3 regions of the Vibrio sp. RC2502 genome follow, and region 1 is predicted to be linked to each of the others. Evidence: predicted binding sites of a transcription regulator. Region 1 holds the regulator's gene; each other region holds the start of a gene.
The links. Region 1 encodes CRP, which controls carbon source genes, mostly activating them, when cyclic AMP is high. Its sites were predicted from a motif close to TGTGANNNNNNTCACA; they were not measured.
Positions count from the first base shown of each region.

Region 1 (11,143 bases):
CCATTTCGTTGTGAGTAAGAACCGAACCTTTACCCGCATTAAAGTTGGGAGAGTCTTCCAATACTTTTACCGCAGCGACCACCGCATCAAGCGCTTCTCCGCCTTGTTCGAGGATTTGGTGTCCTGCTTTTACCGCAGCTTCTAAGTCTGCCAAGATGGATTGCTGAAGTTCATCACTCATTTGTTCACGCAAAATGGTGCCTGCTCCGCCGTGAATGGCAATTGAGAACGGTTTCGTCATCGCTTTGTCCAACTGTTATTCCTTGTATGATTTGCACTACACCGCAGATAAACAAAAAGCGCAAGTTGAAACCTCAACTTGCGCTTTTTTAAAGCTTTACTAGATGCGTTTATCTAGTGAAGAGCATGCGATTAGTGAGAACCGCAACCGCCGCCGCCACAACATTCGTGGTCGTCGCCTTTCTCTTCGCCGCCACAGCAGCCACCTTCATGGTCGTGATCGTGGTCATGGCCACCACAACAGCCACCAGCTTGGTGAATGTGACCGTGTTCGATCTCTTCTGCTGTTGCTTCACGAGTTGCCATTACTTCAACTTCGAATGTTAGCGTTTGACCTGCTAGCATGTGGTTACCATCAACAACCACTTCGTCGCCGTCTACTTCAGTCACTTCTACAGGGATTGGACCTTGGTCAGTGTCTGCTAGGAAACGCATGCCAACTTCGATTTGCTCAACACCTTGGAATACGTCAGCAGGAACGCGCTGAACTAGAGCATCGTTGTGCTCACCGTATGCATCTTCAGGAGCTACAGTTACTGAGAACTTGTCGCCAGCCACTTTACCTTCAAGCTCTTTTTCAAGACCTGTGATTAGGTTGTTGTGACCGTGAAGGTAATCTAGAGGCGCGTCTGCAGTTGATTGGTCAACTACTACACCGTCTTCCATCATTACTTTGTATGCAAGGCTTGCAACAACGTTCTTTTCAATTTTCATACTAACTCCAGAGAGATTAATTGACTTAACCAGAATGGGGTTAAGTACTGCGATGGTAGTATTATGGGGATCAATTATCGAAGTTCAATTACTCAGGCTTAAAAATCCCAATCATTTCCTGCGCGGAGTGTTTATTTTTCTCTACAGATTGCGGTTTACGCTGCTCGGTGTAGTCACATTCAACGCACTCGACTAACTCAATATTGTTTTCTATCCACCAGCGTAGGGTATCTTGCTGGCTGCACTGTGGGCAAGTTGCCCCCGCAATAAAACGTTTCTTGGCTTTCACTTTTGTTCCTTTTCCCGCTTAGGTCTGCGGGTACTACTTCCAATGATTAGGCGACTGGTGATCGCTTTCCATCTCACGACCAAAAATTTCTTCTAGCTCTTTACGAGCTTCTTTGGCTCTTTGGGCGAGCTTCTTATCTTCATTATGCTGAGGCAGCAAGTCTTTAAGCATAGCATTATCGAGCTTACGAAAATGTGCTTCTGCCCGCTTTGCTTGATATGGGTGCATGCCTAACTCAACCAGAGTTTGACGACCAAGATCCAGTGCGCCTAAAAAGGTCTCACGCGAATAGTTTTGCACACCATGGCTCATCAACTGATAGGCCTCAACTCGGCTTCGAGCACGAGCGAGCAATTTGAGATTCGGAAAATGCGTACGGCAGATATCGACAATCGCCATCACTTCATCCGGCGAGTCTGTACAAATCACTAACGCTTCCGCTTTGTCTGCGCCAGCGGCGCGCAATAAATCGATTTGCGTGGCATCGCCATAAAAAACTTTGTAGCCGTACTTACGCAGTAAGTGAATTTGGCTGGCGTCACTTTCCAATACCGTAACTTTGATTTTATTGGCGTACATTAAGCGCCCAACGATTTGCCCAAAACGACCAAAACCCGCAATGATGACGCGAGGACGACGATCAACCACGTGACTGGTGACGCTCTCTTCTTCCTGATTCAGCGTATGAGCGAACCACTTCTTTTGTCCCATCAACAAGAGTGGCGTGGTCACCATCGATAGGCTCACCACAACCAACAAAAACGCCACTTGTTCTTTGGATAAAATGCCTTCTTGGCTTGCCGCGGTGAAAATCACAAAAGCAAACTCACCACCTTGGCTCAAGATGGCGGCCATACGGCTACGTGCTTTTTCTCGCACTCGCCCCGCCCTGGCTAGGGCGTACAACACCAAACCTTTCACCACAACCAAAGCCACCACCGCACCAAGAATTTCAAGAGGATGCAACGCCAGTAAGCCTAAGTTTACCGCCATACCAACCGCGATAAAAAACAGACCAAGCAGCAAGCCTTTAAACGGCTCGATAGCGATTTCTAGCTCATGGCGATATTCACTTTCGGCCAGCAGCACTCCAGCTAAGAAAGTTCCTAGCGCCATGGACAAGCCCAGTTTTTGCATCACCACCGAAATGCCTAGCACCACCAAGAGTGAAGCCACGGTAAATAACTCGCGAACCCCACTCATCACGACAAAACGAAACAGAGGGCGCAATAAAAAGTGACCACCAATCAACAAGGCTACGACACTGCCTAAAACGGTAAAAGCATCGAACCAACTGCCTACATTCTGTTCACCAGCCAAAAGCGGTAACATAGCCAACATCGGTATGACGGCGATATCTTGAAAAAGCAGCACAGCAAAACCAGACTGGCCCGTTTCGGTGCCATTGAGGCCTTGCTCTTCAATAACTTTGAGTGCAATGGCCGTAGAGGAAAGGGCGAGCCCCATGCCGATGACCAAACTCACCTGCATACTCAAGCCAAACAAACTGACAATGCTACCAATAACCGCCGTCGTCACTACAACTTGCGCGCCGCCAAGACCTAAAATCGGCCCTCGCATTTGCCATAATTTTTTCGGGTTCAATTCCAAGCCAATTAAGAACAGCAGTAACACCACCCCGAGCTCGGCAAAATGCAGAATCGCATCGACATCGCTAATCAGGCGTAATCCCCATGGGCCAATCAATACCCCTGCCAACAAATAGCCAAGCACTGAACCTAAGCCAAATCGCTGCGCCAAAGGAACAGCAATCACCGCCGCCGACAGAAACACGACACTGCTTTGTAGAAACTCACTGGTTATCGCCATGCTGACCTCCTTGGTGCAACGCTTCCCACTCATCAAGAGGATGACTCAGCCATCGACGATACTGCTCCGCGTGTTCATAGCGTTCAATATCAGAAACATTGCGCGACCAATACAACACCAGCGGCTCCATCCAATGCATCTGACATAGTGCCGCCGTCAACTCGAACGGTTGCAGAATCTGCTCTAACGGATACTTGTTATACCCCCTAGCACTGAAGGCTTCTTCTTTACCACCCGTGGTGATTACACTGCGCCAATATTTGCCCTCCAGTGCAGAACCGTCGCCAAACGCAAAGCCCTTGCCGAGTACTCGGTCTAACCACTCTTTCAACAACGCCGGACATGAGTACATATAAAGAGGATGATGAAAGACAATCACATCATGATTCATCAGTAGATCATGTTCGTGATTCACATCGATAAAGAAATCAGGATAAGCGCCATAAAGATCGTGCACCGTCACGTGCTCAAGTGATTGCACTCGCTTTATCATCACTTGATTGGCAATGGAGTTGTGTGGCTCTGGGTGAGCATAAATGACCAGAACTCTTGGGAGAATAGACGCTGCTACAGCCAAATGGTCGTCCTTGTGGTGATTTTTATCCGTTATCAAATTGTTATACTTTTTTGTATAGCATAATGCAATTAAAGCTCAGTGATCGACTTTTCCCGTCAATAGCCCTACTATTCATCGCGAGATCAACGACCAAGAAACGCGCGCTGCGCAAAGTGAACAAAAACCCTATGATTACCTTCTCTGATATTCAGTTACTGCGTGGCGGTAAACCTCTTTTAGACCAAGCATCGGCAACCATTCACCCAGGTGACAAAGTGGGTCTGGTTGGCAAAAACGGCTGTGGTAAATCGACCTTATTTGCTCTACTGAAAGATGAACTGTCGATTGACGCGGGCTCGTTCAGCCAACCTCAGCATTGGGAATTGGCGTGGGTAGCGCAGGAAACACCTGCTTTAGAACGCAGCGCACTAGAATATGTCATTGATGGTGATCGCGAATACCGTGGTCTTGAGCAACAGCTAGCGGTTGCCGAAGAAAAAGACAACGGTACGCTGGTGGCAGAAATTCACGGCAAGATCGAAACCATTGGCGGTTATAGCATCCGTGCCCGTGCGGCAGAATTGCTTGACGGCCTTGGCTTTAGCCAAGAACAGATGAGCTGGAACTTAACTCAGTTCTCTGGTGGTTGGCGTATGCGCCTTAACTTGGCTCAAGCACTATTGTGTCGTTCCGATCTACTACTGCTCGACGAACCAACCAACCACTTGGATTTGGACGCCGTAATGTGGCTAGAACGCTGGCTGCAAAACTACCCTGGCACACTTATCTTGATCTCGCACGACCGAGATTTCCTAGATCCGATCGTTGGTCGCATCATCCACATAGAAAACCAACAGCTGAACGAATACACGGGCAACTATTCGTCATTCGAAAATCAACGTGCGCAAAAAATGATGCTGCAACAAGCGATGTTCGAGAAACAACAAAAGCAAATGTCGCACATGCAAAGCTACATCGACCGCTTCCGCTACAAAGCGTCGAAAGCGCGCCAAGCGCAAAGCCGAATCAAAGCGCTAGAACGCATGGAAAAAGTCTTGCCCGCGCAGTTCGATAACCCATTCAGCTTTGAATTCCGTCAACCAGCTGCACTGCCAAATCCAATCATGATGATGGACGACGTATCGGCAGGGTACGGCGACAACCTAATTTTAGAAAAGATTCGTCTGAACTTAGTACCGGGCAGCCGTATTGGTTTGCTTGGCCGCAACGGCGCAGGTAAATCGACCTTAATCAAACTACTTTCAGGTGAACTTAAAGCGCAAGGCGGCGATCTGACCTATTCGCAAGGCGTAAAGATCGGCTACTTTGCTCAGCACCAGTTGGAAACGTTGCACCCTGAAGAAACACCACTGCAGCACATGATGCAGATTGCACCGGATCAAACAGAGCAGCAACTGCGCGATTACCTAGGTAGTTTTGGTTTCCAAGGCGACAAAGCGCTAGAAAAAGTCGCACCGTTCTCTGGTGGTGAAAAGGCACGCTTGGTGCTGGCATTGATCGTGTGGCAAAAACCAAACCTATTGCTACTCGACGAACCAACCAACCACCTAGATTTAGACATGCGCCAAGCGTTAACCATGGCTCTGCAAACGTTCGAAGGTGCGATGGTGATTGTTTCACACGACCGTTACTTACTGCGCGCAACCACCGATGATTTGTACTTAGTGCATGATCGTCAAGTTGCGCCATTCGATGGTGACCTAAACGACTACTACAAGTGGCTGACTGAACAACAAAAAGCCGAGCGAAAAGAAGCACAAGCGTCGCAACCAGTTAAAGATACCGCAAACAGTGCCGCTGCGAAGAAAGAGCAAAAACGTCGCGAAGCGGAATTTCGTAAACTGACGGCGCCAATTCGCAAAACCCTGACACAATTAGAAAATAAAATGGATAAGTTAGGTGTAGCACTGGCAGAGGCTGAAGAACAATTGGCGGATAACTCACTGTATGAAGCCGAAAATAAAGCTAAACTAAATGAAGTGCTGGCCCTTCAAGCTTCGAGCAAATCAGAACTTGAAGAAGTGGAAATGGAATGGATGTCTGCTCAGGAAGAACTGGAGCAGATGGAGCTAGAGTTTAACCAATGACAAACAAACACGCGGAATACACTCTTACCCTAGAACACCTTTGGCAGTTCAGCCTGCAGTTTTATGGCGTGCGAGAAGTAAAAGAAGCGTGTTTATCATTGCAAAACAATTACCACGGTAACGTGAATCTATTACTGCTGCTCCGTTGGCTCGACGAGCAGCAGCTTATCTTCCAAGAGAAAGACTGGCACTTAGTCCAAAGCTGTCTTGGCCGTAGTGAAACGCTGCTGCACTCTTTTCGCGACCTGCGACGTCATCTAAAATCCCAAGTGAACGATGCGTTATATCGAGAAAGCCTGCAGTTTGAACTGCAACTCGAAAAGCAACAACAAGCCGATTTGGTCGACTGTATTAACTCACTTACACTGATTAAAAACGATGGCGATCCACTCACGCTCAGATACTGTCGTCAGCTTGGTGGAGAGCATTTGCAACAAGCCTTTGCTATCCCTGTGCCAAACATTCACCCACCAAAACACTCATAACGCTGTAGAATACCTATAATCTTTATAAAGGATTATATTAATAAGTTCTTCAACTGACATGAAGGACCATATAAGAGCAGTTAGGTATGACACAATTTTTCGCAGCCGCCGGGATCAAGAACCCGCACCTTCAGACCCTTTTACCGCGCTTTATTCGTAAAAAAGCGCTGTTTACGCCTATTTGGCAGACGCTGGATACCGACGATGGCGACTTCCTCGATCTCGCTTGGAGTGAAGATCCCACCAAAGAACCCGCGCAGAACAAACCCATCTTCGTTTTGTTTCATGGCTTGGAAGGATGCTTCTATAGCCCGTATGCAAACGGCCTGATGAATGCGTTTGCGAAATCTGGTTGGTTATCGGTGATGATGCATTTTCGTGGCTGTAGCGGCAAACCGAACAAAAAAGCTCGCGCATACCATTCAGGAGAAGTAACGGATGCTCGCTTCTTTTTGGAACACCTTCATCTGCGCTTTCCAAACAATCCAAAAGTCGCCGTCGGCATCTCCCTTGGTGGCAATATGCTGGCGAACTACTTAGCACAATACAAAGATGACCCGATTTTAAAAGCGGCCACCATCGTCTCTGCACCACTGGATTTGGCGGCTTGTGCCAATCGAATTGAGCAGGGCTTTTCCAAAGTGTATCGCCGTTACCTACTCTCTTCGCTCAAACGGAATGCTCTACAAAAACATCATTTACTGCATGGCGAATTGGCGCTGTCGTACAACTCCATCAAGCGCGTTACTCGTCTGTACGAATTTGATGACTTGATCACTGCACCTCTGCATGGTTTTAAGGATGCACAAGATTATTACGATCAATGCTCAGGATTGAGCAAGTTACAGCAGATCACCTTGCCAACTTTGATCATCCACGCCAAAGACGACCCGTTCATGACCGAAGAGGTGATCCCCAAATTTGTTCTGCCAGATAACATTGATTACCGTCTGTTTGAGCACGGCGGACACGTTGGTTTTCTGACTGGTACGGCATTAAAACCAAAGTTCTGGTTAGAGGAAGCCCTGCCCGCGTACTACGAAAGTGTCGCGGCAGAGTACCTTTCAGCTGTATCCAAACCGCGAACACAGTAAACTAGCCTTTCATCATAAAAGTTTGAGGTATTTATGATCATTCCTTGGCAAGACATCGCGCCAGAAACACTGGAAAATCTAATTCGTGAGTTCGTACTACGCGAAGGCACCGACTATGGCGCGGTTGAAATTTCACTGCAAAACAAAATCGATCAAGTGAAGACGCAACTAGAAAAAGGTGAAGCCGTCATCGTGTTCTCAGAACTGCATGAAACGGTTGATATTCAACTCAAAGCAAAGTTTTAGCACGTTCACATTTTTACCGTATCCCACTCGATGACAAGTCGTTGTTACATGCTATAGTGGGTTATCGACCGTGCAGCGGTTCGCTGCTGCACTTTACAGGTACGTAATTTTCGACAAGGTTTGTCATGTCAGCTAAACACCCAATCATTGCGGTTACTGGTTCATCCGGTGCCGGCACAACCACGACGTCTGAAGCATTCCGCAAGATGTTCAATATGATGAACATCAGGCCGGCATGGGTGGAAGGAGACAGCTTCCATCGCTTTACTCGCCCTGAAATGGACATCGAAATTCGCAAAGCCCGCGAGCAAGGCCGACACATCAGTTACTTTGGTCCGCAAGCGAATGACTTCCCGGGATTAGAAGAGTTTTTCCGTAAGTTCGGTCATGACGGCACTGGCAGTGTGCGCCGTTATCTGCACACCTTTGACGAAGCAGTTCCCTACAATCAAATGCCAGGCACATTTACACCGTGGCAAGACTTACCTGAAAACAGCGACGTGCTGTTTTATGAAGGGCTGCATGGTGGTGTGGTTGATGGCGATGTTAATGTTGCTCAGCATGTGGATTTCTTGATTGGCATGGTGCCAATTGTGAACTTAGAGTGGATCCAAAAATTCGTGCGCGACACTCGCGATCGCGGCCATTCGCGTGAAGCGGTGATGGACTCAATCGTGCGCTCAATGGACGATTACCTCAATTACATCACTCCGCAGTTTTCTCGTACTCACATCAACTTTCAACGCGTCCCAACCGTCGATACCTCCAACCCGCTTAACGCCAAAGGCATTCCGAGTTTAGATGAAAGTTTTGTGGTGATTCGTCTGCGCGGCATTAAGAATGTCGACTTCCCATATCTGCTGGCCATGATTGATGGCTCATTTATGTCGCGCCACAACACCATTGTTGTGCCAGGCGGCAAAATGAGCTTTGCAATGGAGCTCATAGTTAGGCCTATCCTACAACAGCTGATTGAAACAGGAAAAATTGGCTAAAAACGTAGCAGGCTAGATGTTTACTTTTCATACCGTGATCATGTGCACAGTTTTGCTTACAAAATCTCAATCATGGCACGATTAAAATCAAGAAATCGTTTTCGAAAAAGGATACTATTTCTTACCGAAACACAAGAGAGCTTGCAGCATATAAAAAGTGCTCTTATTCTAGTAAGCCTAATTCAGGCTTAGCTAAAATATGGATAGCGCAAGCGTACCCTGCAGAGGAAGTGAGATATTATGGTTCTAGGTAAACCTCAAACCGACCCAACATTAGAGTGGTTTCTTTCACACTGTCATATTCATAAGTACCCATCAAAGAGCACGCTAATTCACGCAGGTGAAAAAGCTGAAACGTTGTACTACATCGTTAAAGGCTCTGTTGCGGTTCTTATCAAGGACGAAGAAGGTAAGGAAATGATTCTTTCTTACCTAAACCAAGGTGACTTTATTGGTGAACTTGGTCTATTCGAAGAAGACCAAGAGCGTACAGCTTGGGTTCGCGCTAAATCTCCTTGTGAAGTTGCTGAAATTTCTTTCAAGAAGTTCCGTCAGCTTATCCAAGTAAACCCAGACATCCTAATGCGTCTTTCTGCGCAGATGGCTCGTCGTCTTCAAGTAACTAGCCAAAAAGTGGGTGACCTAGCGTTCCTAGACGTAACTGGTCGTATCGCTCAGACGCTTCTGAACCTTGCTAAACAACCAGATGCGATGACTCACCCAGACGGCATGCAAATCAAGATCACTCGTCAAGAAATCGGTCAAATCGTTGGCTGTTCTCGTGAGACAGTAGGTCGTATCTTGAAGATGCTAGAAGAGCAGAACCTAATCTCTGCGCACGGTAAAACTATCGTGGTTTACGGTACTCGTTAATCTCAATTTAGAGTGACACGAACAAAATTATAAAAGCCACCAATGGCGACATTGGTGGCTTTTTATTTGCCTTGCAGTCAGGCTCTAGGTCGCAAGAGGCTAACGAACTAGCAGGTTAGCCCAAGGTATTCCATGGCGTTTAGCCATTGGTACGTTTAACCATTAGTGCTTTCAAAAATTTTGTCTGCTGAAGCGGCAACAAATCCTGGATACAACTCGCCATTCTCCATTGGGTAACGTTTAGCAAACTCGTAAAAGCCACCTGGGATAATTTCCGAACCTTCTTCGAAGGTCACTGGCACTTTGTCTGCCATCGTCGACGATTGCTCAAGCAGCACTTCCGGTGAACCCTTCACCTCACCGCCCGACTCATTGATCACAAACCCTGCTTGACGAAGATGGTCGTTAACCTGTTTGACTTCATCGTGTTGATTCAACTGATTCACACTCACCGTAAAGTGATTAGCACCATAACCGTGCGCGGCCAGCCAAGACGCATACTCGCTCTCTTTAGCCAACGTTTGGTAATCAGCAAAGCTTAGCTCCCATAAGCGACCGCCATGCAGAAATGCACTGCCCGACAGTTTTTCAGCATCCACTTGCGCAACCAGTTTCGCCACAATATCTTGCAGCTCTGGCGAACACTCTTCGACTTTCAGCTCACTGATGAAGACTTTAGGCTGCTTCGGATCTGGGTGCTCATAGTGTTTTGCGACCAGTTTTTTGCTCTCAAATACGTAGTCCCCACACGCTTTATAGCCAGCAGCTAAAAACGGTTTCGCCAATGTCTCGATACCTAGCGGTTCAACATTGAAAGTGCGTAAAGCAATATGATCATTAATCAGAGCCTCATCTTCTTGTAGAAGCTGATGCACCTTAGCAGCAGAAGGACAAAGACGTTGGATGTAGTCTTGCCATAGCGATTCAAATAACACATCGGGCGTCATAACGACTCCTTGTTACGAGATGTAGGATTAAGATAAGAGTGTGGTCGCTCGTTCACAGCCCAAAAGCTGTCCAGAATAATGAACGAGCAACCATCAACCTGTGACGGTAAATGTCAGTCAGTCAAACACGCTTTTTGAGTCTGTGCTCACTTGCCGTGTAATGCCAACGCGTACTACCCAAACCTAAATGATGCGTCAGCACATTGGGCCACGATGCATGGTCGTGACCCTGTTATTGAAACTTAAAGCGTCACGCCTGGGCTCAATGTCGCAGGTAATTCCGTCTCCTGCCCTTCCATGGATGCCATAGGGTAAGCACAGTAATCCGCCGCGTAGTACGCGCTTGGACGAAGGTTGCCTGATGCACCTGGGCCACCAAACGGTGCGTCACCACTTGCGCCCGTCAATTGACGGTTGCGGTTTACGATGCCTGCGCGAATGTGGTCAACAAAGTATTCCCATTCTTGATCGTCTGTTGATACAAGACCTGCCGACAAGCCAAAGCGCGTGTCATTCGCCAGCTCTACGGCCTTATCTAAACCTTCATAGCGCACGACTTGCAGCAGCGGTCCGAAGTATTCTTCATCTGGCAACTCAGCAATGTTAGTCACATCGATGATGCCAGGAGAAACAAACGCCGCCTCTCCTGCTTTCGCTTCAATTAAGCTTTCACCGCCTAGAGATTGCAGGTTTGCTTGCGCATCAAGAATGAACTTCGCCGCAGCCACAGAGATTTGTGGGCCCATAAATGGCGCAGGTTCTGCGA
Region 1 covers NZ_CM141453.1:2,981,605-2,992,747, forward strand. The annotation lists gene ACYJZR_RS13880 (isoaspartyl peptidase/L-asparaginase family protein) at 1-241, opposite strand, end outside; gene slyD (peptidylprolyl isomerase) at 373-954, opposite strand; gene ACYJZR_RS13890 (YheV family putative zinc ribbon protein) at 1,043-1,243, opposite strand; gene kefB (glutathione-regulated potassium-efflux system protein KefB) at 1,277-3,073, opposite strand; gene kefG (glutathione-regulated potassium-efflux system ancillary protein KefG) at 3,057-3,650, opposite strand; gene ACYJZR_RS13905 (ABC transporter ATP-binding protein) at 3,818-5,737, shown strand; gene ACYJZR_RS13910 (TIGR02444 family protein) at 5,734-6,222, shown strand; gene ACYJZR_RS13915 (hydrolase) at 6,309-7,316, shown strand; gene ACYJZR_RS13920 (YheU family protein) at 7,350-7,562, shown strand; gene ACYJZR_RS13925 (phosphoribulokinase) at 7,688-8,557, shown strand; gene crp (cAMP-activated global transcriptional regulator CRP) at 8,798-9,430, shown strand; gene ACYJZR_RS13935 (DUF1338 domain-containing protein) at 9,586-10,377, opposite strand; gene astD (succinylglutamate-semialdehyde dehydrogenase) at 10,620-11,143, opposite strand, start outside.

Region 2 (11,143 bases), 810 kb from region 1:
CAAACCCTGTCATGTCTGGCAGTTGAATGTCCAACAGCGCAAGGTCGTATTGATCCGGCACAAAGTTGACTAACGCTTCTTCCCCAGTCATCGCGACCGTCACGGAATGCCCCAAACTTTCTAGCAGCGACTTAGCCACCGTCACGTTAAGTTCAATGTCTTCAACCATAAAGATGTTGAGATGCACATTGTCGCGCTTTGCATCGATTACCGGCTCTTCGAGTTCAACAATAGGAACGTGAATCGACACAGTAAAAGTACTACCAAAGCCTTCTTCACTTGTGACCGTAATGTCCCCATCCATCATATTGATCAGTTGTTTCGAAACCGCTAACCCAATGCCTGTACCTACCGCATGCAAGTTGTCTTTGCCCGACTTAACTTGATAATACATAGCAAAAATCTTATCCAGTTCAGCTTCAGGAATACCGATGCCAGTGTCTTCGACTTCCATAATGATAGTCGCGAAGTCTTCTTCGACATCAGCGCTGACTGTCATCACAACGCCACCTTCTTTGGTGAACTTCATCGCGTTGCTGACTAGGTTCCAAATCACCTGACGTAAACGGGTCGCATCCACCTCGATCGCTTTTGGTAGGTCACTCAAACGTTCTAAGTCGAAACGCAGTCCTTTTTGTTCCGCCATGAGCGCCGAAATACTCTCTATCTCGGCGACAAAGTCTTCAAAGTTCAATGGCGCAGGTAACAGCTCAAGCTTGCGACGGTCGAATTTGTCCATATCGATGATGTCATTGAAGATATTCCCCAACGTAATCGCACTCACGTTGATCGTCTGCATGTGCTTACGCTGCTCTTCCGTCAGCGGACTATCAAGCAACATTCGACTCAGGCCAACAATGCCGTTTAACGGTGTGCGAAGTTCATGGCTAATTGTGGAGATAAACGTCGTTTTATCTCGGCTGGCTTTTTCTAGAGATTCTTCGTGACGCTTACGCTCAGTAATGTCTCGCCCAAAACCAACCAACCCCAAATGTCGACCGTCTTTGCTATAAAATGGTACTTTGCGCAATTCAAAATAGTGTTTTCGCCCATCAGGGTATTCCAACCATTGCTCGTAAGTGATCGCTTGGTTGTCGCTAAAGACTTTTTGGTCGGTATCTACGATTGGTTGCGCAATTTCTTTACTGTAGACATCCCACGGGCTCAAGCCGACAAGTTGATGCTCTTTCTTGCCCGTTAACTCTTCCATCGCTCGGTTACAACCAGAGAAGACGCCATCGGCATTACGGTAATAAATCAAATCAGGTGACGCATCGATGAATGAACGTAACAAGGCGGTACGCTCTGCTAACTCTAATTGCGTTCGCTCACGCTGGAAAACCTCATTTTCTAGATCCTGCATCGCCTCTTCACGCGCTTCTTCCGCTTTAATCCGCTCTTCAATCTCTAGATTGAGCTTTTCGATGTTCTGCTGTAGTTGGAAGTTCAGTTCTTGGTCACGTGAACGCATGTCTTTCAATTTAGAAACCAGCTTCGTCAATCGTTGACGAGACTCTTCTAACTGATCTACCACCACAGATAGGAAGTAAACGGCCCAGGGCGTGATTAACAAACCAAAGAAAACGGAACGTACGATGTCGATATCATCGACGCGCCCTTTGAGAGCCAAAGTGATACCAACTTGTACGACGACAGCAAGTGCCACCAGCGCTAGGGCTAACAAAATTGAAAAACGGACAATCCCTAGTTTCACCAGTAAGTCTACATAGTACTGGGCGAGATTTTTCATGGGCTTCATTCACTACTCCATGGCACAAGCAAGCTATCAACCCGACATATTGAAAACGGGCAGATGTACAAGGCCTAACGCAATTTAGGTCTGTTTGATTTTGAGGCATTCACCTTGATGAACTGGCGACAATCAGAGGATCACAGACGAGAACACAAGGTATAAGCAGTTTAACGTGTTTAATACGGTGATTTAAACCGCTTGCTATCAACTTAGAGCAAGCGGTCACAAAGCGCTAGAAGGAACTAGGGTGGATGCAGGTGCGATTACGGCCATCGGCTTTGGCCTGGTATAGCGCACTGTCGGCCATAGCGATGCCCATTTCAGGTTCATCACCATGCTGAGGAACGTAAGAAACAAAGCCGATACTCACACTCAGGTGCTCTGAAGCTTCCGAACTACCGTGCTCCATATCAAGCTGTCTAATTTGTTGATGAATGCGCTGAGCGACTTGCTCTGCGCCTTCTGTTGTCGTGTTTGGCAAGATAAAACCAAATTCTTCACCACCGTATCGAGCCACGCAGTCTGAAGAACGGTTGACCACTTGCTTGAAGACCGCCGCGACACGAATCAACGCCTCATCGCCTTGTTGGTGCCCGTAACAGTCGTTGTAATCTTTAAAGAAGTCGATGTCGCACAACATGATAGTCAAAGGCAATTTTTCACGAATGTGGTGATACCAAAGTACATGAAGACGTTCATCAAATCGGCGTCTATTCGCCACTTGCGTCAAGCTGTCCATAAAGCTCAATTTCTCAAGTTCAAGGTTCGCTTGTTCAAGTTTTTGCTCGGCAAGATAACGCTCTGAAATATCACGCGCCATGATAAGAACGCCATTCGTACCCGATGCCTTGTCTTTAAACGGCGATTTCACCACATCAAACCACGTAATATGGCCATCACTACTCACGACCTTATCGATGTACCTTACCGGTTCCGCTTGTCGTAGAGCGTGTAGGTCGCTCGTTTCCAACCGCGTGTACATTTCAACGGGAATGACATCTTGAAGACGCTTACCAATCAAATCAGAAACTTCCGATATACCTAAAGCGTTTACAAATGGCTTATTGCACGCTTGGTACACCATATTCTCATTAAAAATACCGATAGAGTCAGGGCTTGCATCTAAGATTGTTTGAAGAATGGTGTCACGCTGAGCCAAGGCGACTTCAGTGTCTTTACGACGTTCCATTTCATCACGTAAGTTCTGTTGAATCTTATGCCATTCCGTCACATCGTGACTAATAGACAACGTTCCGAGTAGCTCACCACTTGGCGATACTAACGAGCTTAAATTCACTTCAAGCAAGCAGCTGCGACCTTGCGTGTCCGTCGTCCATTTGCGTTCACTTTTACGGGTAGCGACTCGGCTCGCCGTTGCAGTGATGGCTTCTTCTCGTCGCCCCTCCCAAAACTGGTCAAAGGCACGATTCGTCGTCAATAAGTTACCTTGGCAATCTTGCAAGCAGATCAACTCGGACAGCGAATCTAGCGCTGAGCGAGCCATCTCTAACTGCGCCAACTCTTGCTGCTGCTCTTGTAAAGTGACTTGATAAGGTTGCGCGTACATGATCCAAACACGATGACCACGTAGCAAACTCTTTCGGCCGGACAATTCAACCTTAATAGATTCGTTTTCAGATAAACGCCAATCAAAGACTTGGTGACGGAAATAGCGACTGGAAAAACTATCTAGCAACGAAGAAAGTTTGTGAAGCTCAAACAAAGCTGGGTACAAAAAGCCTGTACCCAGTGAGCGAATGCCAAGCAACTGCATCGCTGCTTGATTCGAAAGTAGGATTTGTCCATGGCTGGCATCTAGCACCAGCACTGGATAAGGCGAATCAGTAATAAGCTGCTTAAGTGCGTTTTGGAAACGAAAGTAGATAAGTGCTATCGCAATCGCACTGACTATCGATAGCAGGACAATATATCCATAACTCTCCTGCCCATTCCAAAGCCAATTAAGTAACTGATCCATTTTTCCACCTATAAAGCAAACTGCTAAAAATATATCAGTTATTTATTGAGCAATCTGCTTTTAATTCCGGCTTCGTGTAGATAAAAGGTTTTCCTATTAAGCTGCCTTGAGCGCCATCTTTATTTAATGCGCGACCAATTTCAGTCATGGCTAACCAACGGTTTTCACACCAAAGCGGGGACAACAACGTTGGACGACGAGCTGCGGAAGAGACACGATGAAACACAACATCAGCGGGCGTCATACGAATCATTTCACTGGCAATCGCAACATATTCTTCCAATTCAGGAGCTTCTAATCTGCCAGCTCTCCAAGCTTTCGCCATCGTACTGCCTTCCACAATATGCAGGCCATGTAACTTGATGCCATCAGTGCCCACGGCCAGCACTTTTTGCAGCGTTTCAATATTATCATCGCGGGTTTCTTTCGGTAATCCAACAATCAAATGAGTACAAACTTTGATCCCTAAGGCTCGAGCTCGCTGAGTGATCTCCGCATAACATTCAAAATCATGTCCGCGGTTGATGCGTTTGAGCGTATCGTTATTTGCTGTTTGAAGACCTAGCTCAAGCCAAATTTCATAACCTTGGTTTACATAATCCGACAGCAAATCTAATACGGAATCAGGTACACAATCCGGTCGAGTGCCTACGCACAGCCCCACAATATCAGCAGCTTTGAGCGCTTCTTCGTACATATTTTTCAGTACTTGCACTTCTGCATAGGTACTGGTGTAAGCCTGAAAATACGCCAGATATTTCTTCGCTCGATGGATTTCCCCAGCACGATCTTTCAACTGTTCATGAATACTTTTGATTTGTACTTCTTCGTCAGCAAACGAAGCCACATTACAAAATGTACAACCACCTCGGCCAATCGTGCCGTCGCGGTTTGGGCAACTAAAGCCACCATGTAAAGTCAGCTTATGGACTTTTTCGCCGTAACGACGCTGAAGATCTTGGCCTAGTGTATTGACCAACTCATGTAACTGCATAGATTCTCACCAATAGTAAACCGTAATAAATCTCACTACGATTTATGTAACTAAATTACATCCCTGCAAGAAAAAACAAACAATATTACTCAATTCAAACAACTCCCAATCGGTGTGAAATCAATAAACTTGCATAAATACAGACAAAAAAGCGTCATGTTGCGTAAATGTTAAACTAAAAATGCATATTTAAACGAAAAAATTGGGTCACAGAGGCGACTTTTCATTGCAATCCGAAGTAACAAAATTGTAGGATACTTACACAACCCCGCATTTTTTGTGACTTTTATTACAGCACGCACAGCGGGAATTGTCGGTGTTATCCCACTCCCACCTATATAAATCACTAAATAGTGAGAATAAATAAAGGGATATCACCAAGGATTGTTTTTCTCGCAATACTTTTCCTGCGAGATACGGAAAGGAATCAAGACCAGTCAACCTCGACTGGTGGCGATAATAAATATAAAGGACAAGACGCATCATGTGTCACAAGGCAACTTCGGTCTGCCTCGTACCTTTGCGTCGCATTGAACTGGAAGGATGTATCTATGGTAGATAGAGAGCAAAATTCACAGGGTCTATACACTCCGGAATTGGAGCATGACGCTTGTGGTATCGGTTTTGTTGCTCACCTTAAAAACCGTAAATCTCATGAAGTAGTGACTCAAGCATTGGATATGCTGGCTCGCATGGAACACCGTGGCGGTCAAGGTTGTGACCCATGCAGCGGTGACGGTGCGGGTATTTTGTTGCAAAAACCTCATGAATTCCTATTAGAAGAGGCCGTTAAACTAGGCATTAAACTGCCTTCGTTTGAAAAGTATGGCGTTGGTGTCGTTCTTTTCCCAAAAGACGAATACAAACGCGAACAATGCCGTGACATTTTAGAGCGTAATGCCAAACGCTTAGATCTCGAAGTCATCGGCTACCGCGTATTACCAACCGACAACTCCATGATTGGTGCCGACCCTCTAAGCACAGAGCCTCAATTTGAGCACGTGTTTATCTCCGGCGGTCCTGGCATCACACCTGAAGAGCTAGAACGCAAACTTTACGTACTTCGTAATTACACCGTACGCGTTTGCCTAGAAAGCGTTTCGAACATTGGTGACGACTTCTACATTAACTCAATGTCTTACAAGACATTGGTGTACAAAGGTCAGTTAACGACAGAGCAAGTGCCTCAGTACTTCCTCGACCTGCAAAACCCGACCATGGTGACCGCTCTGGCACTGGTACACTCTCGTTTCTCTACCAATACCTTCCCGAAATGGCGTCTTGCACAGCCTTTCCGTTACATCGCTCACAACGGTGAAATCAACACAGTTCGCGGTAACTTGAACTGGATGAAAGCCCGTGAAGCGATCCTAGAATCAGACCTGTTTACTCAGGCTGAAATCGACATGCTTCTTCCTATCTGTCAGGAAGGCAGCTCGGATTCATCAAACTTTGATATGGCACTTGAGCTCCTAGTTCTTTCTGGTCGTAGCCTGCCACATGCCTTAATGATGATGATCCCTGAAGCATGGCAAGAAAATAAAAACATGGATCCTAAGCGTCGCGCGTTTTACCAGTACCACGCAAACATTATGGAACCGTGGGATGGCCCGGCATCTGTCTGTTTTACCGATGGTGTTCAAGTAGGTGCAACGCTCGACCGCAACGGTCTACGCCCTTCTCGCTACACAGTGACCAAAGATAACTTCCTAGTCATGGCATCAGAATCTGGCGTAGTGGATATTGCACCAGAGAACGTAGAGTTCCGTGGTCGTCTGCAACCAGGTCGTATCTTCGTTGCGGATCTAGAGCAAGGTCGCATCATTTCTGATGAAGAAGTGAAAGACACCATCGCAACGGCACAACCTTACGAGAAGTGGGTAGAAGAAAACCTACTGAGCTTGAAGAAGCTGCCTGATGCGAGCAACCAGTTCAGCCAACCTAAGCCAGAACATCTTCTACACCGTCAACAAGCGTTTGGCGTAAGTACTGAAGAAGTGAACGAAATCATCGTTCCAATGGCAAATGAAGGTAAAGAACCGCTATCTGCAATGGGTGCAGACTGGCCGCTGGCCGTGCTGTCACACCAGTCGCAACATCTTTCAAACTACTTCAAGCAGTTGTTTGCGCAGGTAACCAACCCACCGATCGACCCGATCCGTGAGCGTATGGTTATGTCGCTGAATACTTACTTGGGTAAAGACCAAAACCTTCTGACTGAAACGCCACTTCACTGTCAGAAAGTGGAATTGGAATCGCCAGTTCTGGCTAACTCTGAGCTTGAGAAACTGCGTGCTATCGACAACGAACACCTGCAAGCCAAAACGCTGGATATCGTGTTCCAAGCCAGCGAAGACCAAGGCAAGCTAGAGCGTGCACTAAAACGTATCTGCCAATACGCTGAAGATGCCGTTATCGATGGTTACTCAATCATCCTACTGACTGACCGTGCAGTGAACTCAAACCACGCGGCGATCCCAGCAATGCTGGCAGTTGGTGCAGTACATCATCATTTGATCCGCAAAGGTCTACGTGCGAAGTGTGACATCGTGGTTGAAACCGGTGACGCGCGTGAAACGCACCACTTTGCAACGCTACTTGGTTACGGTGCGAATGCGGTTAACCCTTACCTAGTGATTGAAACCATCATTGAACTTCAACGTACTAAGAAGTTGGATCCAGAAACGAACCCTCGCGATCTGTTCAACAACTACCGTAAAGCGATCAATGGCGGTCTTCTGAAGATCTTCTCGAAGATGGGTATCTCAACCCTGCAGTCGTACCATGGTGCGCAAATCTTCGAAGCATTGGGTATCCACAAATCAGTGGTAGACAAATACTTCACTGGTACGGTTTCTCGCATCCAAGGTTTGACTCTGGATGACATCGCGAAAGAAGTGTTGATTCGCCACCGCATCGGTTACCCACAACGCGAAATCCCAATTCAAATGCTGGATGTGGGCGGTGTTTACCAGTGGAAACAACGTGGTGAGAAACACCTATTCAACCCAGAAACCATCTCTCTACTCCAGCAATCAACTCGCAACAAAGATTACGAGCAGTTCAAGCAGTATGCGAGTGCCGTCGATAAACAAGGTGACAACGCGGTAACGCTACGTAGCCAACTGGAATTCATCAAGAACCCTGCGGGCTCTATCTCTATCGATGAAGTAGAACCAATCGAAAGCATCGTGAAACGCTTCGCGACAGGTGCAATGTCATTCGGTTCTATTTCTTACGAAGCTCACTCCACACTGGCTGTTGCGATGAACCGTCTTGGCGCGAAGTCCAACTCAGGTGAAGGTGGTGAAGACCCAATGCGCTTTGAGCGCAAAGAAAATGGTGATTGGGAACGCTCTGCAATCAAACAGGTGGCTTCTGGCCGTTTCGGCGTAACCTCTTACTACCTAACTAACGCTGAAGAGCTGCAAATCAAAATGGCTCAAGGCGCGAAGCCGGGTGAAGGTGGTCAGCTACCAGGTGATAAAGTGGATGACTGGATCGGTGCCACTCGTCACTCGACTCCAGGCGTCGGTCTGATCTCACCACCGCCACACCACGATATCTACTCAATCGAAGATTTGGCTCAGCTGATCTACGATTTGAAAAACGCCAACCGCGCTGGTCGTGTAAACGTGAAACTGGTATCGGAAGCGGGCGTAGGTACGATCGCATCTGGTGTAGCGAAAGCGAAAGCGGACGTAGTACTGATCGCTGGTTTCGATGGCGGTACCGGTGCTTCACCAATGTCTTCTATTCGTCACACCGGCCTTCCTTGGGAGCTAGGTTTGGCAGAAACCCACCAAACGCTACTGAAGAACGGCCTACGTAACCGTATCGTTGTTCAAGCAGATGGTCAGATGAAGACACCTCGTGACCTTGCAGTCGCAACACTACTAGGTGCAGAAGAATGGGGCGTAGCAACCGCCGCATTGGTGGTTGAAGGCTGTATCATGATGCGTAAGTGTCATAAGAACACCTGTCCTGTTGGTATCGCGACTCAGAACAAAACACTTCGCGAGCGCTTTGATGGTCGCGTAGAAGACGTCGTAACCTTCTTCCAATACATGGCCCAAGGTCTACGAGAAATCATGGCTGAACTTGGCTTCCGCACTATCGATGAGATGGTAGGGCAAGGTCAAAAACTGAAAGTTCGCCAAGACGTTTCTCATTGGAAGTACAAGAACCTGGATCTATCTCCTGTACTTCATGTTGAACAGCCTCGCGAAGCTGATGGCGTGTTTAACCAAGCGCAGCAGAACCACAACCTTGAAGCAGTACTAGACCGTAAGCTGATTCAAGCCGCAATTCCAGCTCTAGAAAAAGGTGAAGCAGTAAATGCTGACTTCCCTATCGTTAACACAGACCGCTCTGTCGGAACCATGCTGTCTAACGAAATTTCGAAAGTGTACAAAGACCAAGGTCTACCTCAACCAATGAATGTCAAATTCAAAGGTTCTGCGGGCCAATCTTTCGGCGCATTCCTCGCTAAGGGCGTGAAGTTCGAAGTGGAAGGTGATGCAAACGACTACTGGGGTAAAGGCTTATCTGGCGGTACTTTGGTGCTCTACCCTGACGCGAAATCGAGCATTGTCGCAGAAGACAACATCGTAGTTGGTAACGTATGTTTCTACGGTGCAACTTCGGGTGAGTCTTTCATTCGCGGTATGGCAGGTGAGCGTTTCTGTGTTCGTAACTCAGGCGCGAAAGTGGTTGTAGAAGGTGTCGGTGACCACGGTTGTGAATATATGACGGGCGGTGCAGCCATCATCCTGGGTTCAACAGGTCGTAACTTTGCTGCAGGTATGAGTGGCGGCGTGGCTTACGTATGGGATAAATCGGGTGACTTTGAGTCAAAACTGAACCCAGAGCTCGTTGACTTAGACCCAATCGAGCAAGAAGACAAAGATCTATTACTCGACATGCTAACCAAGCATGTTCAATTCACAGGAAGTGAAGTCGCTCAGTCTTTCCTAGATAACTTTGAAGCAAGCCTAGCCTCTATGGTTAAGGTGATGCCGCGTGACTACAAAGCGGTTCTTCAAAAGCGTAAAGCTGAGGAGGCTCAGTCTCAAGGAAATGAAACTCAAGCGGAGGCAGTGTAATGGGTAAGCCTACTGGATTTTTAGAGCATGGTCGTGAACTACCACAGAAGATCGACCCAGCTGAACGTATCAAGAACAACAAAGAGTTCGTTCTGAACGAGGAGTTTGGTAGCAAAATCAATACTCAGGCTTCTCGTTGTATGGATTGTGGTGTGCCGTTTTGTCATAACGGCTGCCCTATCGGCAACATCATCCCAGAATTTAACGATGCGGTTTATCGTGATAGCTGGGAAGAAGCATGGAACATTCTAAGTTCAACCAACAACTTCCCGGAGTTTACTGGTCGAGTTTGTCCCGCTCCTTGTGAAAGTGCATGTGTGCTTGGCATTAACCAAGACCCAATCACTATCTGTAATATCGAGAAAACCATCGTGGAAACGGCGTACCGTGAAGGATACGCCAAACCAAAAACTCCGCGTTCTCGCACTGGTAAAACAGTCGCTATTATTGGTTCTGGCCCTGCGGGTCTTGCGGCTGCCGAGCAGCTAAACAGCGCAGGCCATACCGTGACCGTATTCGAGCGTGACGAGAAAGTGGGTGGTCTGCTGCGTTTCGGTATTCCAGATTTCAAACTGAGCATGGAAGTCATTGATCGTAAGATCAATCTAATGACAGAAGCTGGCGTTGAGTTTAGAGTAAATCAACACGTTGGTGTCGATGTAAACGCGCAACAACTGCGTCAAGAGTACGATGTGGTACTGCTGACTGGTGGCTCAACCGTTCCTCGCGATCTTCCTGTTCCGGGACGCGATCTAAAAGGCGTGTACTTTGCAATGCAGTTCCTCGGACAAAACAATCGCCGAGCAAACAACATGGATCTAAAAGGTGAAGAAATTCACGCAGCAGGAAAACATGTTGTCGTAATCGGTGGTGGTGATACTGGTTCAGACTGTGTGGGTACATCAAACCGTCACGGCGCAGCAAGCATAACTCAAGTTGAAATCATGCCGATTCCACCAGAGAAGCGCCCTGCCAATATGCCTTGGCCTCAATACCCAATGATCCTACGCACTTCGACTTCTCATGAAGAAGGTGTCGATCGTCACTGGAACATCTTGACCAAAGAGTTCATCGGTAACGACAAAGGTGAAGTTACAGGTCTTCGTCTTGCAGATATCGTTTGGGAAGATGCGAAACCAGGCGAGCGCCCAAGCTTTAAAGAAGTAGAAGGCAGCGAACGCGTGATCCCATGTGACATGGCTTTCCTAGCGATGGGCTTCCTGCACCCAGAACCAACTGGCGTGCTTGCTCAACTGGATATCGTACTCGATGATCGCGGCAACGTTGCAACGCAAGGTTTCGCGACGAATCAA
Region 2 covers NZ_CM141453.1:480,035-491,177, reverse strand. The annotation lists gene arcB (aerobic respiration two-component sensor histidine kinase ArcB) at 1-1,759, opposite strand, end outside; gene ACYJZR_RS02285 (sensor domain-containing diguanylate cyclase) at 1,986-3,731, opposite strand; gene mnmL (tRNA modification radical SAM protein MnmL/YtqA) at 3,766-4,725, opposite strand; gene gltB (glutamate synthase large subunit) at 5,277-9,830, shown strand; gene ACYJZR_RS02270 (glutamate synthase subunit beta) at 9,830-11,143, shown strand, end outside.
Region 2: the regulator CRP is predicted to act here: its motif matches at 5,004-5,019, upstream of gltB (glutamate synthase large subunit).

Region 3 (11,143 bases), 400 kb from region 1:
CAATACCACGTGCTTTTGCTGCATCTTCTGCTGCACGAACCATTTTGTAGTCTGCGATAGCCGCAAAGTCATGGCCTTTAAAGCGAATGCGGTTTACTTTTGAATCCGTACACGCGCCCATGCCGATCACAACATCACGTACTTTGATGTCTTCATTCACCGCACCACAGCTACCGACACGGATGATTTTCTTCACACCGAAGTCTTTGATTAGCTCAGTCGCGTAAATCGAACATGATGGGATACCCATACCGTGGCCCATCACAGAGATTTTACGGCCTTTGTAAGTGCCTGTGTAACCGAACATATTGCGCACGTCACACACTTGAACAACATCTTCAAGGAAGGTTTCTGCGATGTATTTTGCACGTAGCGGGTCACCTGGCATCAGTACTACGTCTGCGAATGCACCCATTTCAGCATTGATATGTGGAGTTGCCATTTTTCTTTTCCTTAACCTTTCTCTAGCGCTCCGCGCTTAAGGCGATGTAAGCCAGAGTATTCTCATTTCCGACAAGCAGTACTTGCATACTGCAAACATAAAACTAGGAGCATTCAGCTCCTAGTTTTTAATATCCTAATTATAGGAAATTCTTACCGTAATCCATTGGAGAAGTACCGAAGTAGCTCGCCAATGTTTGGCCGATATCTGCGAACGTTTCGCGGCGACCAAGAGAGCCAGCTGGCACTTTTTGACCGTAAACCAATACTGGAATGTGCTCACGAGTATGGTCAGTACCTGGCCATGTTGGGTCACAACCGTGGTCAGCCGTTAGGATTAGCACGTCATCTTCACCCATCAGTTCGAGCACTTCGTTGATGCGACCATCAAAGTACTCAAGCGCCGCAGCGTAACCCGCTACATCACGGCGGTGGCCGTAAGCGGAGTCGAAATCAACAAAGTTAGTGAATACGATGGTGTTATCACCCGCTTCTTTGATTTGCTCTAGCGTTGCTTCGAACAATGCAGGAATACCTGTCGCTTTCACTTTCTTGGTGATACCGCAGTTTGCGTAGATGTCTGCAATCTTACCGATAGAAACCACATTGCCTTGTTTCTCTTCGACTAACTTTTGTAGAACCGTTGCTGATGGTGGCTCTACAGATAGGTCACGACGGTTACCCGTACGCTCAAATTGACCTTTACCAGGACCGATGAATGGACGCGCGATTACACGGCCGATGTTGTAATCTTCTAGTTCTTCACGAGCAATTTGGCAAAGCTCTAGTAGACGATCTAGACCGAATGTCTCTTCGTGACATGCGATTTGGAATACAGAGTCCGCAGAGGTGTAGAAGATTGGTTGGCCAGTCTTCATGTGTTCTTCACCAAGGTCATCAAGAACTTGAGTACCAGATGCGTGGCAGTTACCTAGGAAGCCATCTAGACCTGCACGCTCAAGAATGCGGTCAGTCAGCTCTTTAGGGAAGCTGTTTGCTTTATCTGTGAAGTAGCCCCAGTCAAACAGAACTGGTACGCCAGCAATTTCCCAGTGACCAGACGGAGTGTCTTTACCAGAAGAAAGCTCAGCAGCATGGCCGTAAGCACCGATGATTTCTGCATCAGCGTCTAGGCCAGGAGCAAAGCGACCTGTTGATTCTTTATGTGCCATCGCCAAACCAAGCTTAGATAGGTTTGGAAGGCGAAGTGCGCCTTGACGTTTGTCGTTATCTGCTAAGCCTTTTTCACACTGGTCAGCGATATGACCTAGAGTGTCTGAACCTACATCACCAAATTCTTTTGCATCAGCAGTTGCACCGATACCGAATGAGTCTAGTACTAAAATAAATGCTCTTTTCATTGCTCTTTCCTTAGGCCCACTCGGCGAATTATTATGGTTGAGTAGGCCTTATGTAATTACTTAATCTTTTAGATGTCTTCTGCACGAATTTGACGGTAAACCTCTGGAGTTGGCGTGTATTCACCACCCACTTTGATTGCACTGCGCAGTGCTTTTGCCGCTTCTTCCCACTGCTCTTCACTGCGAGCGTGGATAACTGCTAGAGGTTTATCGCTATCAGCGACTTCACCCAATCGGATGAAGTTATCAAAACCTACTGCGTAGTCGATTTCATCAGTTGCAACACGGCGACCGCCACCCATAGAAACCACAGCCATGCCGATAGCACGCGTGTCCATTGCAGAGACAATACCTGTTTCTGTCGCATAAACTGGCTTGATGATTTCTGCTTTTTCTAGGTAGTTGTCGTAGTTTTCTACGAAGTCAGCTGGACCGCCAAGACCCGCAACCATTTTGCCGAAGCAAGCTGCAGCTTTACCGTTGTCTAGCACTTCCATCAGTTTCGCGCGTGCGTCGTCTGTGTTCTCAGCAAGTTTGCCAAGCACGAGCATTTCAGCACATGATGCCATCGTCACTTCAAGTAGACGCGGGTTGCGGTATTCACCCGTTAGGAAACGAACCGCTTCACGAACTTCCACCGCGTTACCCGCAGAAGAAGCCAGTACTTGGTTCATGTCCGTAAGGATTGCGGTAGTCTTCGTGCCTGCACCATTTGCTACTGCAACGATAGATTTTGCTAGCTCTTCAGACGCTTCGTAAGTTGGCATGAATGCGCCAGAACCGACTTTTACATCCATCACTAGAGATTCCAGACCCGCTGCCAATTTCTTAGACAGGATCGATGCCGTGATCAGTGAGATGTTGTCTACGGTAGCCGTGATATCACGAGTCGCGTACACGCGCTTATCTGCCGGAGCAAGATCACCCGTTTGACCGATGATCGCCACACCCGCATCTTTGGTTACTTGACCAAAAACTTCGTTCGTTGGAGTGATGTTGTAGCCAGGAATCGCTTCAAGTTTATCTAGCGTGCCGCCTGTGTGGCCAAGGCCACGACCAGAGATCATAGGTACGAAACCGCCACATGCTGCCACCATAGGGCCAAGCATCAGAGAAGTTACGTCACCCACACCACCGGTTGAGTGTTTGTCGACAATTGGACCACCGAAGTTCATGTGGCTCCAGTCGATAACCATGCCTGAGTCACGCATTGCACACGTTAGGGCGATGCGCTCATCCATGGTCATTTCATTAAAGAAAATCGTCATAGCAAACGCCGCAATCTGACCTTCAGATACCGTGTTGTTCGCTACGCCTTGAATAAAGAAGTTGATTTCGTCGGCTGTTAGGACTTCGCCGTCACGTTTTTTACGAATGATTTCTTGTGGTAAATACATTAGTGCCTCCCAAGCTCTTTTGAGCCATGGTTGTAGTAGGATAGAAGAGGTTTGGTAGCACCCGTTTAGGTGCTACCGTTCAGACGTATTATTGGAATTAGTACGCTGTTGGATCAGCGACGTCGTCCGATACTTCTAATGTATTTAGTAGGTTGGTTAGCAGGCTAGACGCACCAAAACGGTAGTGACGAGCATCAACCCAGTTGTCACCTAGGATTTCGTCAGCCATTGCTAGGTATGCAGCTGCGTCTTCAGCAGTGCGCACACCACCTGCTGGTTTGAAACCAACAGTTTCTGCAACACCCATGTCGCGAATAACTTCAAGCATCATGCGAGCGTATTCTGGTGTTGCGTTTACTGGCACTTTACCAGTTGAAGTTTTAATGAAGTCAGCACCTGCTTCAATACAGATTTGAGATGCTTTCTTGATTAGTGCTTCTTCTTTTAGTTCACCAGTTTCGATGATCACTTTAAGAAGAATGTCACCACAAGCTTCTTTACATTGCTTAACTAGCTCGAAGCCTACTTTCTCATCACCCGCTATTAGCGCGCGGTATGGGAAAACTACGTCAACTTCGTCTGCACCGTAAGCAACAGCCGCTTTTGTTTCAGCAACTGCGATGTCGATATCGTCGTTACCGTGTGGGAAGTTCGTTACTGTTGCAATGCGAACTTCTGGCGTACCTTGCTCACGAAGTGTCTTCTTAGCAATAGGAATAAAGCGAGGGTAAATACAGATTGCAGCTGTGTTGCCTACTGCTGTTTTCGCGTCATGACATAGTGAGATCACTTTTGCATCAGTGTCATCATCATTCAGCGTAGTTAGGTCCATAAGTTTTAGTGCACGTAGCGCTGCTGCTTTTAAATCGCTCATTTCTATCTCCGATCAATATTCAAAAAATTCACTACTCAGCCTCACATCACTTCTCTAACTATAATCAACAAGTCGAGATAGTGTGAGAAATTGGCTAAACAGTCTATTTATGAACGGACTTGGTTCCCTGAAGACTCGGCATATACAGCGAAAAATTCATATGCCAATTGCTATCCTTGTCACCGCACAGTACCAGTTTGGCCTATGGCACAACAATCTATGATTGCGGTGTCTTTAATATCACATCACACAGCGAAACGCCTATTAGATCTGATATTGCAGGGCAATTCATTTGCCCATCGAGTATGTAATATTCACTCTATGATTAAGTGGTTATCGTAACCATGATCTCGTGATTACTACATTATAGATATTCACCGCAAAACTGTAGCACCAAATAGAGCGCAAACGGTTTGTATCTCAAAATTTCCAAGCCGCTATTCCATTCGCTGCGTAAACCAATGTCTTGGGTTTACTCAGCGTAAAAATTTTGGTCCTGAAAAACGAAAAATGCCCCGCAGCAATCTCTTGCTACAGGGCATGGTTTAAAACGGCGTCTATATATTAAGAACCGATTCTAATTAAAATGCTGCAAGGCTTAGGCAGAAGCCTGCAATTGTCGCTGCCATAAGGTTAGACAACGTACCTGCAAGAACTGCTTTGATGCCCATGCGAGCGATATCTGAACGACGGTTTGGTGCAAGGCTACCTAGACCACCAAGTAGGATCGCGATAGAAGAAAGGTTCGCGAAGCCACATAGTGCGAATGAGATGATAGCTGTTGTCTTCTCAGACATTACTTCACCAGTTGCTGCTACTACTTGAGCGCTGTCACCTAGGTAAGGTGTGAAGTTCAAGTAAGCAACGAATTCGTTGATAACTAGTTTCTGACCGATGAATGAACCAGCAACAACTGCTTCGTTCCATGGAACACCGATTAGGAATGCTAGTGGAGAGAATGCGTAACCTAGAATTAGTTCTAGAGTTAGCTCAGGCATGCCGAACCAACCACCAATGCCACCTAGCATACCGTTAACTAGAGCAATCAGACCAACGAATGCGATTAGCATTGCACCTACGTTTAGTGCAAGTTGTAGACCAGAAGCCGCACCGCCCGCTGCTGCGTCGATTACGTTAGCTGGTTTGTCGTCGCCACCGTCCATTGCTTCTTCGATATCTTCGTGAGGCTGATCAGTCTCTGGGTGAAGAATCTTAGCGAACAGTAGACCACCTGGTGCCGCCATGAATGATGCTGCTACTAGGTACTCTAGAGGAACACCCATAGATGCGTAACCTGCTAGTACACCACCAGCTACAGAAGCTAGACCACCACACATTACCGCGAATAGCTCAGATTGAGTCATTTTTGGAACGAATGGACGAACTACTAGAGGTGCTTCAGTTTGACCTACGAAGATGTTAGCTGCTGCTGACATTGATTCCGCACGAGAAGTACCAAGCGCTTTTTGAAGTGCACCACCAAGAATCTTGATAACCCACTGCATTACGCCAACGTAGTAAAGAACTGAAATCAGTGCTGAGAAGAAGATCAGTGTAGGAAGAACACGGAAAGCGAAGATGAAACCGCCGCCGCCGAATACTTCGAACATCTTGTCAGAAACAAGACCACCGAATAGGAACGATGAACCATTGTTACCGTAGTTGATAACGTTAGAAACACCAGTAGAGAAACCGTTCAGTAGATCACGGCCCCAAGGTACATAAAGTACGAATGCACCTAATGCGAATTGGATAGCGAATGCGCCACCCACAGTTCTTAGATTGATAGCTTTACGGTTATTAGAAAATGCAAATGCAATAGCAAGAAGCACTACCATACCGACTAGGCTCATAAACAGGCTCATAGTTTATGACTTCCTTATAAGTTATTTATTGGCGTGTTACAAAATGGAGCTATAAAGCGGGGGCAATTATACTCACGCAGAATCAATTAAAGTAATGCCACCCTCACACTTTCTTATAAGATTCATCATTGATTCACCCACCTTTGTGAGTTATCTCACAATAAGCAGGGAAACGTTTTCTATTTCAGACTACATCTTTAGATTTTATTCACAGATAGAGAAAGCAAAATTGCTATTTTCCCACAGCTGAGTGGCAATCGATTGCTTTCGCACACTATGCAACTCTGCGAGCTCATTGAATACATGAATGAGTTTGGCAGGGTGATTCGGCTCCCCTTGATAACCAAGTATAGGCATATCTGGAGCATCTGTTTCTATAACTAGATTTTCGAGTGGTAATCTTTGAATCGCGTCGCGAGTTTTATGGGCTCTCGGATAGGTAATGGTTCCACCAACACCGATGAAAAAACCTAATCTGACCCACTCCATCCCCTGCTGATAACTACCAGCAAACGCGTGCAAAACGCCACCACGAGGTAACTTCGCCGCTTTGACCATTTGAATGAGTCGATTGTGTGCTTTCCGGCTGTGCAAAATGACAGGAAGATTGAAACGCCTTGCCAGCTCAAATTGAGTTTCAAGCGCCCTTTCTTGTAGCTCAGGATCTACGTTAACTGCAAAGTCTAGTCCGCACTCTCCGATTGCCACACACTGTGGCGATTTTTGGTTGAGATAGCGTTCTAGTTCTGAAAGGTGCTGCTCAACGTTATCTTCTAGAAAATACGGATGAAAACCGAGCGCGTAATACAAATTGGCGTGTTGCTCTGCCAACGTTTGAATACGAGCCCAATTTTGCGGGCCGACGGAAGGAATCAGAATTCTTGCGACGCCTTGCGTTTGAGCAAGCTCAAGTTGATGCGCAAAGTCATCTTGAAACACATCAAAATCAAAGTGGCAGTGCGTATCAAAGAACTTCATCTTGAGACTTTTTATCGACGCCAGCAGACGGAGAGTCAGAAAAAGACAGAGCTTCGCCCTTCTCTTCGTTTTGATGGGCAGGATCTTTTCGATAAGGGACGCAGCTGCGTTTTTGATCTGGCGTTAATCCCATTTGTTTACACCAATCGTCGTAACGCTTTAACCCACGTTTGAACCAGTTCATTTTTCTTCCTTATATAAAAACGCCCTTGACTAAGTCTATAGCCAAGGGCGTTTTAAAATCTAGTTGCTTTAACGCGGCGGTTGATTAGTGCTCGCGAGTCGCACGGAATTCAACGTCTGGGAAGCGTTCTTTTGCAAGGTTCAAGTTAACCATAGTTGGGGCAATGTACGTTAGGTTGTCACCACCATCCAATGCTAAGTTCGCTTGGTTCTTACGCTGGAACTCATCCAGTTTCTTCGCATCGCCACACTCAACCCAACGAGCTGTCGCTACGTTAACGCCTTCGTAGATTGCTTCAACGTTGTATTCTGACTTCAAGCGAGCCACAACCACGTCAAACTGAAGCACACCTACCGCACCAACGATCAGATCGTTGTTTTGCAGTGGACGGAATACCTGTACCGCACCTTCTTCAGAAAGCTGAACCAAGCCTTTTAGTAGCTGCTTCTGCTTCAATGGATCTTTCAAACGAATACGACGGAACAATTCAGGCGCAAAGTTTGGAATACCAGAGAACTTCAGTGACTCACCTTGCGTGAAAGTATCACCAATTTGAATAGTGCCGTGGTTATGCAGACCAATGATGTCACCCGCGTAAGCGTGTTCTGCACGTGAACGGTCACCAGCCATGAAGGTTACCGCATCAGAGATACTTACTTGCTTGCCTAGACGAACGTGGTTCATCTTCATACCTTGAGTGTAAGTACCCGATACGATACGCATAAATGCGATACGGTCACGGTGTTTAGGATCCATGTTTGCTTGGATCTTGAATACGAAGCCAGAGAACTTGTCTTCTGTCGCTTCAACATCACGCTCAACCGCTTGACGCGTTTTCGGCGCTGGCGCCCATTCAGTCAGACCGTCTAGCATATGGTCAACACCAAAGTTACCCAGTGCAGTACCGAAATAAACTGGTGTCAATTCACCCGTTAGGAACAGTTCTTTATCAAACTCAGGACATGCACCCATTACTAGCTCAAGCTCTTCACGAACGCTTGCCGCTAGGCTTTCACCAACTTTTTCATCAAGTTCTGGGTTATCCAGACCTTTGATGATGCGAACTTCTTGAATTTCATGACCGTGGCCAGATTCATAAAGGATCGTTTCGTCACGGTGAATGTGGTAAACACCTTTAAATTCTTTACCACAGCCAATTGGCCAAGTGATCGGTGCACACATCATACCCAACTCGTTTTCTACTTCATCCAATACTTCCATTGGATCACGAACGTCACGGTCAAGTTTGTTCATGAAAGTTACGATTGGCGTATCACGCAGACGTGTTACTTCCATTAGCTTACGAGTACGATCCTCGACACCTTTCGCCGCATCGATAACCATCAAACACGAGTCAACTGCCGTTAGAGTACGGTAAGTATCTTCTGAGAAGTCTTCGTGTCCTGGAGTATCAAGCAGGTTTACTAAGCAATCGTTGTACGGGAACTGCATCACAGAAGTGGTTACCGAGATACCACGTTCCTTTTCCATTTCCATCCAGTCAGATTTTGCGTGCTGTGCATTACCACGACCTTTTACAGTACCTGCTTTTTGGATCGCGTTTCCGAATAAAAGTACTTTTTCGGTAATGGTTGTTTTACCCGCATCCGGGTGAGAAATAATAGCGAACGTTCTACGTTTAGAAACTTCGCTTAGAAAAGGTGTATTTGACATGAAACTGGTCTTCTTTGATGTCTGAATGCCTGCTGAAAAGCAAACACGCTTTTTGTAGATTCAATTTTGCGCGGTATTCTCGCCTATTATTGCTTTAGGGGCAACTTCCCGAGTAGTACGTCTAGTTAAAGAAGAGATAACTCATGATGATCGCGTCTTCTTTTCCATTGCCTGTTTTAGCTGGATAATAATCATAACGACGATCCACTTCGTTAAAACCAGCTTGCTCATAAATATGAATCGCAGGATGGTTACTTTCTCTTACTTCTAGCCACGCGCTGTCTGCTTTGGCTTGCTCACAGTGATTCAGAAAGGCATCCAATAACTTTTGACCGTAGCCTTTTCCTTGTAGCGCAGGGGCAACCGCAATATTGAGTAACGTCACTTCACCCACAATATTTTGTGCATAAAAGTAGCCAACTACCGAGCCGTCTTCAACCATCACGTGATGGCACGCACCGCGACTCGACAAATCGCGCACTAACGACTCTGCCCATGGGTGAGAATGCGCTTGCTGTTCAATTTGCCAAACTTGCTCCACATGCTCACTGCACATTGGGAGAATTTCAATCGTCATGATTTAACCTATTAGGTCGAAATACCGCGCCACAATAGAGCTTGGTATTCGATCTTTTACAAACGTTACGAGTAAGAACAAATTTGCTGCCAAAGTGCGCGTTTTTGTTCATTGTTGCCATCTATGTCTTGCAATAACAGCGAGGTTAGCTGCTTAGCATTTTCCATGCTGTTACTTTCACAGCCTGCAAACCATACCCACTCCAACTGATGTTCACCAAGCATTGCAAGGCGCTCAGGCTCTATATGCATGGCTTGTTCAAGCGTTAATTTCATACTTTTAAGTATCTTCTCGAACAGTATCGCTGTCTCATTCGTAGGACAGATGGGTGAGACCAGCAGAAGTTTGCAAGAACTTGGCAAATCTATAGTTGGCGGTTGATAGCCTGCCAACCTTTCTGGATGAATCAACTCCCACGAGGTGATTCCCATTTCGTGTAAATACTGTTTCTCGTTAATTGACATTTTTCGTCACCTGTTTGAACGAGGCAATCCTATCAAAAAGTCAGATGTGTTATGAAGCTTTTCCAATCACTCTTTACTGTGATGATGGTAGCGACCATCAGTTTTTCCACATTTGCGAGCAGCAATAATGATGACTGGGAGCTGATCGCAACCAAGACCGTCAACTTCCAAACGGAGACAGACACCGTTACGCCAAATAGTCTGCTCAAAAACCGTAACTTCAGTAAAATCAAAATAAAGTGCATTCAAGGCACCGTCGATTTAAAAGACATCAAAGTCACCATGACCGACGGCAGCGAGAAAAAACTCACTTCAATGGGCACGCTCACCAACGGAATGTCAACGCGAGCTTGGACACTACCAGGAGCGGAGGACGCGAAACTTAAGCACCTTGAAATGAAATACAGCAGTTGGGGAAACATGAAGCTCGACGTGTTGGGTGTCAGCAAAAAAGCAAAAGTCGAAATCTGGGGCAAAAAAAGAACCAAAAACGCTCAATAAACGTCATGCTTGTCGAATGAATGATGAAAAGCAAACAGCCCGCTATTTCAGCGGGCTGTTTCAGTATTTAAAGCTCTGAGAACTCTGGCGCGTAATCAATGCGTCCAGAACGTCCTGCACATTGGCCTTCGACGAGTTCAGCTACTCGAAACGCACCTTCAGGCACTTCCCAAGCGCATTCAAAGCCCATCTCTTCACCAGCATTGAAACCTTGTCGTGCATAGTAGTTAGGTTCACCCAACACGACACAGACTGGATAACCGAAATCACGCAGAGATTCGAAACCTTCTTTAATGAGTTCAGCGCCAATGCCTTGACGGCGATAGTCCTCATGAACAGCCAATGGTGCAAGCCCTTGCCACGACAAATCTTCACCATTTAATGTAACTGGGCTAAATAAAGCATGGCCAATTACCTCACCTTCATCCGTACACGCCACCAGCGACAAGGTCAGCTTGCCGTTTTCACGTAAACGCATCACCAAGTTGGCTTCTGCATCGGTTGGAAACGCATGTTTCAATAGGCGGTCAATGGTCAGAATGTCCGCAGGGGCTTCAGTTCGAATAAGCATTCGCTACTCCGGGTTGTTGTGCAGGCTCTTGAACCCCTTTTTGGACAAAGTCAGCCAGTTGGTTCAGCGCTACTTGCATTGCTTTTGGTAACTGCTCTAAGTCGACACTGTCCATCAAGTTTTTCACTTCTAAGCCAAGCTCAGTGTCACCTTCAATTGAAAGGCGACGTTGGAAGAACAGTGTATCAGGGTCTTCTTTACGACCAGCAATCAGTACTAGGTCGTTTAGATTACCACTAAAACTCACATCTTCCTG
Region 3 covers NZ_CM141453.1:2,578,064-2,589,206, forward strand. The annotation lists gene deoD (purine-nucleoside phosphorylase) at 1-442, opposite strand, end outside; gene ACYJZR_RS11980 (phosphopentomutase) at 582-1,802, opposite strand; gene deoA (thymidine phosphorylase) at 1,871-3,199, opposite strand; gene deoC (deoxyribose-phosphate aldolase) at 3,297-4,073, opposite strand; gene ACYJZR_RS11995 (NupC/NupG family nucleoside CNT transporter) at 4,655-5,938, opposite strand; gene ACYJZR_RS12000 (TatD family hydrolase) at 6,143-6,916, opposite strand; gene ACYJZR_RS12005 (DUF5363 family protein) at 6,903-7,100, opposite strand; gene prfC (peptide chain release factor 3) at 7,185-8,774, opposite strand; gene rimI (ribosomal protein S18-alanine N-acetyltransferase) at 8,896-9,351, opposite strand; gene ACYJZR_RS12020 (DNA polymerase III subunit psi) at 9,417-9,815, opposite strand; gene ACYJZR_RS12025 (hypothetical protein) at 9,867-10,316, shown strand; gene ACYJZR_RS12030 (GNAT family N-acetyltransferase) at 10,384-10,887, opposite strand; gene ubiT (ubiquinone anaerobic biosynthesis accessory factor UbiT) at 10,871-11,143, opposite strand, start outside.
Region 3: the regulator CRP is predicted to act here: its motif matches at 6,083-6,098, upstream of ACYJZR_RS11995 (NupC/NupG family nucleoside CNT transporter).